Rhizobium sp. SSA_523: one gene and its partner. The protein of the gene in region 1 binds, or shares a complex with, the protein of each later gene. Links are inferred from orthologs where the notes say so. Each region holds a gene or a part of one and is shown on either strand. Other genes may lie near its edges. The genes, in order: dnaG and QTJ18_RS10050.

Region 1 (3,256 bases):
ACCGCTGTCGCGCTTGCGAATCACATTCACTCACCTACCGGGTGCGTATTTAAAACCCGCTTAACCAACCGGAAGCTCCCGTCGCAAAAGGCTAATTTTTGCCTTCACGCAATGCGCCCGATCTCGGTGGCTGATACGCTCTGACCCGCCTAAGTCTGCCTGAGACGGTGATTCCCACAAATTTCCCTTCCGTCAAGCCTTTATCCGGGCGGCACGCCGTTAAAAGTGGAGAAATCGAGACAGCACGCAGCTATCATCGGCTCTGACTGCGGTGGTTGACGCTTATTTAGGGAGCATTCCCCCAAAGACAAGACGTTGCGCGGCAGAGGCCGGCGGCCGACCGGCCGCCTGGGCCAGAGCCCGCTCACGCGCGTCACGCTCCATTGCTCGCGCACCACCTTTATGCCGCCCCCATTAGTCCCACGGCTCTTCCCATACGCGCTTCTGCGGCCTTTCCCAGGGCCCTGCCCCAACCAATTTCCCGGCCTGGCACCCTCAGCCGCTGCCGGGGCTTATCGCGACACCCTTCACCCGTCCCGACATGACGCCGAACCCGTCGATGATCGCCTCCTGGTTTTCCATGCGGCTGATCTCCGACTGCACCTCCGACAGAGCCCGCAACAGGAGGTCGATGCTTGTCTCGTCGCCCTCCTCCGTCGCGGCGGTAATCGCCCGCTCCAGTTCCATCTTCTGCAGCCTCAGCGCCTTGGTGCGCTTGTGCAAGGACAGCGCCTGGCGATAGCCTTCGCGTGCATCCTCCATGGCCGCGGCTTCGGTGGCAATCCACAGCCTTGCATTGCGCACCTGCTGCTCCAGCGCCGCAAGAAGCGCCTCGAACCCCTGCCCGGCGAGTTTCTCCAGAAGATATTGCCGCGACAGCTGCGGACCCGCGGTTGCCGCTGCCGGAAGCACGGCCGACCAGAAGCGCTGCAGATCGCGGTTCTCGAAGTCGATGGCGGCAATCTCGTCATATTCTTCCAGAAGAAGCTGCGGATGATTGACGATGGTGATCGCCAGCACCACTTCGCGCAGCGCCGGCAGGTCCTGATAGCCGCGCACCAGGCCGGAGCGCGCCAGCCGGTCGGATATTCCGAGCGCCCGCGGCGCCTGGAAGCCGCCGCTGCCCTGGCCGCGCGCGCCTGCGGACTGGTTGCGTCCGCGCGGCGCGAAGGGCTGGCCCTGGCCGCCCTGCCGCAGATCGGGGCGGAAGAAGGTGTTCAGCTTCTCGCGCATATGCTGTTGATAAAACCGCCGCACGCCCTCATCGGCGATGACGGAGACCGTCTGCTTCAACCGGGCCTCCAGCTCCGCCCGGCGCTCCGGCGTATCATAGGTCGTATTGCCGGTTTCGCGCATCCAGATCATCTCGGCGAGAGGCTTGGCCTGCGACAGGACGAGATCGAAGGGCGCGCGGCCCTCATGACGCACGAGATCGTCCGGATCCTTGCCATCCGGCAGCAGGGCGAAGCGGACCGTGCGGCCCGGCTTGATATGCGGCAGGGCCAGATCGGCGGCCCGGTGCGCGGCGCGCAGACCGGCGCCGTCGCCATCGAAGCAGAGAACCGGCTCCGGCGTCATGCGCCACAGGAGCTCCAGCTGATTCTCCGTCAGCGCCGTGCCGAGCGGTGCCACGGCATTTTCGACGCCGGCCTGATGCAGCGCGATGACATCCATATAGCCCTCGACGGCGATCACCACCGGCGGCTGGGCATCCGGCCCCTTCGACGCGGCCTGCGAGGCGCGGCGCGCGCGGGTGAAATTGTAAAGGACATTGCCCTTGTGGAAGAGCTCCGTCTCGTTCGAGTTCAGATATTTGGCCATGGCATCCGCCGCCATGGCGCGGCCGCCAAAGGCGATCACCTTGTCGCGCGAGGACAGGATCGGAAACATGATCCGGTCCCGGAAGCGGTCATAGGAGACCGGCACGTTCTCGTGGATCACCAGGCCGCAGGCCTCGATCTGCTCCTTCAGCACGCCCTTGGATGCCAGATGCTCCTTGAGCGCATTGCGGCTCTCCGGAGCATAGCCCAGGCGAAAGGTCTCGATCGTGCGCGCCGTCAGGCCGCGATCGCGCAGGTAGGCGCGCGCCTTGGCGCCGGCCGCTGTCTGCAACTGATCCTGAAAGAAGAGCGTCGCCATCTCCATGACATCGGTCAGGCTGGCACGTTCGCGCTCGCGCCGCTCCGCCTGCACATCCGGCTGCGGAAGGGCAATGCCGGCAAGGTCGGCGATCTGCTGGACCGCTTCGGGAAAGCTCAGGCCTTCCAGCTCCTGCAGGAAGCGGAAATGATCGCCCGACACGCCGCAGCCGAAGCAGTGATAGCGTCCCTTGCGGTCCTCGCAGTGGAAGCTCGGGCTCTTTTCGCCGTGGAACGGGCAGCAGGCCCAGAAATCGCCGCGCGAGGCCTGGGTCTTCTTCCTGTCCCAGGTCACACGACGACCGATCACGGCCGAAATCGGCACGCGGTCACGGATTTCGTCGAGAAACTGGTTGGAAAACCGCATCGTCACCTCGTGGACAAGCCTTCCTATAGGCTTGAATGGCTGGAAAGACCATGCTCAAGGGTCAAAACTCGATCAGGTTTCGGGCGTGGCGCGAGCGGATTTTGTTTGCGAATAGGAGAAGAGGCTGCCGTGGAGCCGAACTCCACAAAGCCTTTTCGACGCCCTCGCAGGCAAAATCCGCCGCGTCCCGTAGGGATATGGCGAAAATCGTCCATTCCCACGTCGCGAAGCCTTGATGCCTGTTGGATCCACCGGCGGCTCCGCTCCGTAAACTGAACGATTTTCTCTCATACCACGCTCCAAATCCTGATTGAGTTTTGACCCTAGGGTCGGCCAGGTCCTGTCCCTGACCGATATCCACAGGGCTGGCCACAGGCTTTCGCGAAGCCTTTGCGATGCTTTCGCAAAGGCCCGGCCCCGGAGGACCGCCGCCTGCGCAACATTTCATCCCTAGCCCAACTTGCGACTTTTTTGCGGCGAATGGGCCTTCTCAAAAATTACGATTTTTTAAGTTGAATGCAGCGCCGAACAGGATTTGAGTGGGGCTGTTCTTCCTGACGTCCCACTCTCCATCGGGAAGAACGGATCGGCACCTTGCCCCCCAACAGGGTGCCCCGGCATTGCCTCCTGCCCCCGGATGGCAATGTTCATGTCCAGGCGTAGAGGCAGAGCCCTCCCGAGCTCTGCCTCGCTTGTTTCGGGTTTCCAAGACAAGCGGGCGCCGAGACGGCATAAGGCCTGGCTGCAATGC
Region 2 (3,230 bases), 1.2 Mb from region 1 along the record:
ATGTGCCGGCCGGCCTCCTTGCCCTCCGGCGTGACATGGATCTCCTTCACCCGCCGGTCGAGATCCCCTGCCCGCCTTTCGATCAGGTTCTGCTTTTCCATCGCATCGAGAAGGCGCACGAGCGTCGGGGTCTCGATATCGAGCTCCTGTGCCAGGTCCTTTTGCGACAGGCTTCCCCGCCGGGTCAGGGCAAACAGCGTGCGGGCACGCGCCAGGGTCAGCCCGCTTCGCCGGCTTTTCATGTCGAACAGCGCCCGCAGCTTCCTGTTGAAGGCGGACATTTCATCGAACAGGCGCTCGTCGAGCAAGGGGCGGGACATTGATCACCCAGACATATTATTAGGTTGCTAATTGTTTGATCCCTATTTATGGCGGGGTCCGTCGACGATCAAGCGCATATCTGGAATTTTAGCCATGCATGCCGCGCATGACTCGCAGCCAGGCTGTCGAGACCGTGATCCGGCGGCCGCGGATCATGACGTCGCCGTCCTTCAGGCGCGACCTGTGGGGCGACGCCTGCCATCTGCTGACGGAGTGCGTTATGCTACAGGACCGCCGGACGCGATTCGCGTGGTGACCACAGTCAACGAGAATCTGCGGCGAGAGACGGAATTTTTGTTTTCTGCAAGGTCAGCCTGTGAAGAGGTGTGGGTTGACGCTTTGGGGCGTGTGTTGCGAAGAGCGGCGCTCTAGAGTGCCCTCAAGGCACGGGGCGCGGATGAGGCGTGTGGCGACAATGACGAGAATGATGGGATCAGGACAATGAACGAAGCAGCGCGCAAGCTGGGCAATGCCCTGCCGGCAGAGCCGCATTATCGCGAAGCCCCGAACAATATCGAGGCGGAGCAGGCCCTTCTTGGCGCCATCCTCGTCAACAATGATGCCTATTACCGCGTCTCGGACTTTCTGAAGCCCTCGCATTTCCACGAGCCTCTGCACCGCAAGATCTTCGAGGTGGCAGGCGACATCATCCGCATGGGCAAGATCGCCAATCCGGTGACCATCAAGAATTTCCTGCCGGCCGAGACCAAGGTCGGAGAACTGACGATTCCGCAATATCTCGGGCGTCTTGCCGGCGACGCCGTCACCATCATCAATGCGGAGGATTATGGCCGCGCCATCTATGACCTGGCGCTGCGCCGTGCGCTGATCACCATCGGCGAAGACATGGTCAATATTGCCTATGACGCGCCGCTCGACATGCCGCCGCAGACCCAGATCGAGGATACCGAACGGCGTCTGTTTGAACTGGCCGAGACGGGCCGTTACGACGGCGGCTTCCAGTCCTTCGCCGACGCCGTGGCGCAGGCGATCGACATGGCGGGCGCGGCTTTCGAGCGCGACGGCCATCTGTCGGGCATTTCCACCGGCATCATGTCGCTGGACGCGAAGATGGGCGGCCTGCAGCGGTCCGACTTGATCGTTCTGGCAGGGCGACCCGGCATGGGCAAGACCTCGCTTGCCACCAATATCGCCTATAATATTGCCGCCGCCTATGAGCACGAAGTCCTGCCGGATGGATCCTTCAAGGCCAGGAATGGCGGAGTCGTCGGCTTCTACTCGCTCGAAATGTCGTCCGAGCAGCTGGCCACCCGTATCATTTCCGAGCAGACGGAAGTCTCATCCTCGAAGATCCGCCGCGGTGATATCACCGAATCCGATTTCGAGAAGCTCGTGGCCTGCAGCCAGATGATGCAGAAGGTGCCGCTCTATATCGACCAGACCGGTGGTATCTCGATTGCCCAGCTTTCGGCGCGGGCGCGCCGCCTGAAGCGTCAGCGCGGCCTCGATGTACTGGTGGTGGACTATATCCAGCTGATGACCGGCTCCGGCAAGTCCGGCGAAAACCGCGTGCAGGAAGTGACCCAGATCACCACCGGCCTCAAGGCGCTGGGCAAGGAACTCAATGTTCCAATCATCGCGCTCTCGCAGCTCTCGCGTCAGGTCGAGAGCCGCGAGGACAAGCGTCCGCAGCTCTCCGACCTTCGTGAATCCGGCTCGATCGAGCAGGATGCCGACGTCGTCCTCTTCGTCTTCCGCGAGGAATATTATGTGAAGAACATGGAGCCGCGCGATCCCAATGATCCGAAATATGCGGAGTGGGAAGCGCAGATGGACAAGGTGAAAGGCACGGCCGACGTGATCATCGCCAAACAGCGTCACGGACCGACCGGCACCGTCAAGCTCGCCTTCCAGTCGGAATTCACCCGTTTTGCCGATCTGGCCGATCCGAGCTTCACCCAGTACGAGGAGCACTGAGCCTCGGACAGCGCCCCGCTCGAACAAAGCGGGGCGTTTTTTGATGCTTACAGCCCAGCAGCGCGCAAAAGCGCCACCGCGAGCACGCCAAGGCCTGCCGCCGGCAGCAGCGGCAGACGCAGGGCGGCAAGAGCGGTCACGGCGCAGGCGAGCGTTTCGGCGATGCCGGTGGCGATGGCCGTGGGCGTGACAACGGCCATCAGCACGGCCGGCGGCACTGCCGTCAGCGCCTTTTCCATGCGCGGCGTCAGCGTGAAACGGTTGACGAGCATCGCGCCGATGAGGCGGGTGAAGACGGTCGCCGCCATCATGGCGAGGATGGCGGCAAGACTTGCCGGATCGATCGTCATGCGCGGATCTTTCCGCCGACCGGAGCCGCAAGGGCGACGGCGAGGCCGGCAAGCGCGCCGGCGGCAATATACCAGGCGCCGGGAAGCAGGCTGTGCACCGTGACGGAGGCAATCGCGCTGGCGACGAGAATGAGGCCGGTCTCCCGTCCTTTCCAGAAGCCCATCAGAAGCACGATGAAGACGGCCGGGAAAGCGAAGTCCAGGCCATAGACGGCCACGTCGCCGAGCAGCGCACCGAAGAGCGCGCCGCCAAGGCTTGCCAGCACCCAGCCGCAATAGAAGGGCAGCGCGAGGCCGAGATAGAAGGCGGGCGTCAGCGGCCTTTGCCGCGCACGCGCCTCTGCCAGTGCCCAGTTCTCATCCGCCATCACCAGCAGCGTCGGCACTTTCTGCCAGAGCCGGAACAGGCCGAGGCTACGCTCCAGCGAGGCGCCCATCAGAACATGCCGCAGGTTGACCAAAAGCGCCGCAAGGCCGAGCGCGCTCCACGAGGCGGGATGCGTCCAGAGGTCCATGGCGACGAATTGCGAGCCGCCGGCAAAGACCAGCGCGCTCATCAGCACGGTTTCCAGCGGCGACAGGCCATTGCCGGTGGCGACCGTGCCGAAGACGAAGCCGATC

What was found.
Region 2: the proteins of dnaG (region 1) and QTJ18_RS10050 are in contact, whole or in part, in a crystal structure (PDB 2R6A), measured with the Geobacillus stearothermophilus proteins. The link is inferred for Rhizobium sp. SSA_523 from one-to-one orthologs. Residues at the interface, in WP_049624496.1 of Geobacillus stearothermophilus: Lys456, Leu457, Leu458, Pro459, Ala460, Asn463, Ala464, Leu467, Leu535, Leu536, Ile537, Ala538, Gln544, Glu545, Asp548, Tyr549, His552; in WP_033016901.1 of Geobacillus stearothermophilus: Ser13, Glu15, Ala16, Gln18, Glu91, Leu92, Asp94, Ala95, Val96, Pro97, Thr98, Ala99, Ala100, Asn101, Tyr104, Tyr105, Ile108.

Annotation. Positions count from the first base shown.
Region 1 is NZ_CP129382.1:1,519,559-1,522,814, forward strand. Bases 1-2,942 are described here. They hold dnaG (DNA primase), read right to left. Parts: upstream 2,506-2,942; coding sequence 496-2,505; downstream 1-495. UniProt on the Escherichia coli protein: RNA polymerase that catalyzes the synthesis of short RNA molecules used as primers for DNA polymerase during DNA replication.
Region 2 is NZ_CP129382.1:369,081-372,310, reverse strand. What follows is about bases 95-3,010. They hold QTJ18_RS10050 (replicative DNA helicase), read left to right. Parts: upstream 95-762; coding sequence 763-2,259; downstream 2,260-3,010. Other genes in these bases: QTJ18_RS10040 (AzlC family ABC transporter permease), read right to left, coding at 2,606-3,010; QTJ18_RS10045 (AzlD family protein), read right to left, coding at 2,307-2,609; QTJ18_RS10055 (MarR family winged helix-turn-helix transcriptional regulator), read right to left, coding at 95-320. Also shown: more of QTJ18_RS10055, read right to left, coding at 1-94; more of QTJ18_RS10040, read right to left, coding at 3,011-3,230. UniProt on the Escherichia coli protein: The main replicative DNA helicase, it participates in initiation and elongation during chromosome replication. Travels ahead of the DNA replisome, separating dsDNA into templates for DNA synthesis.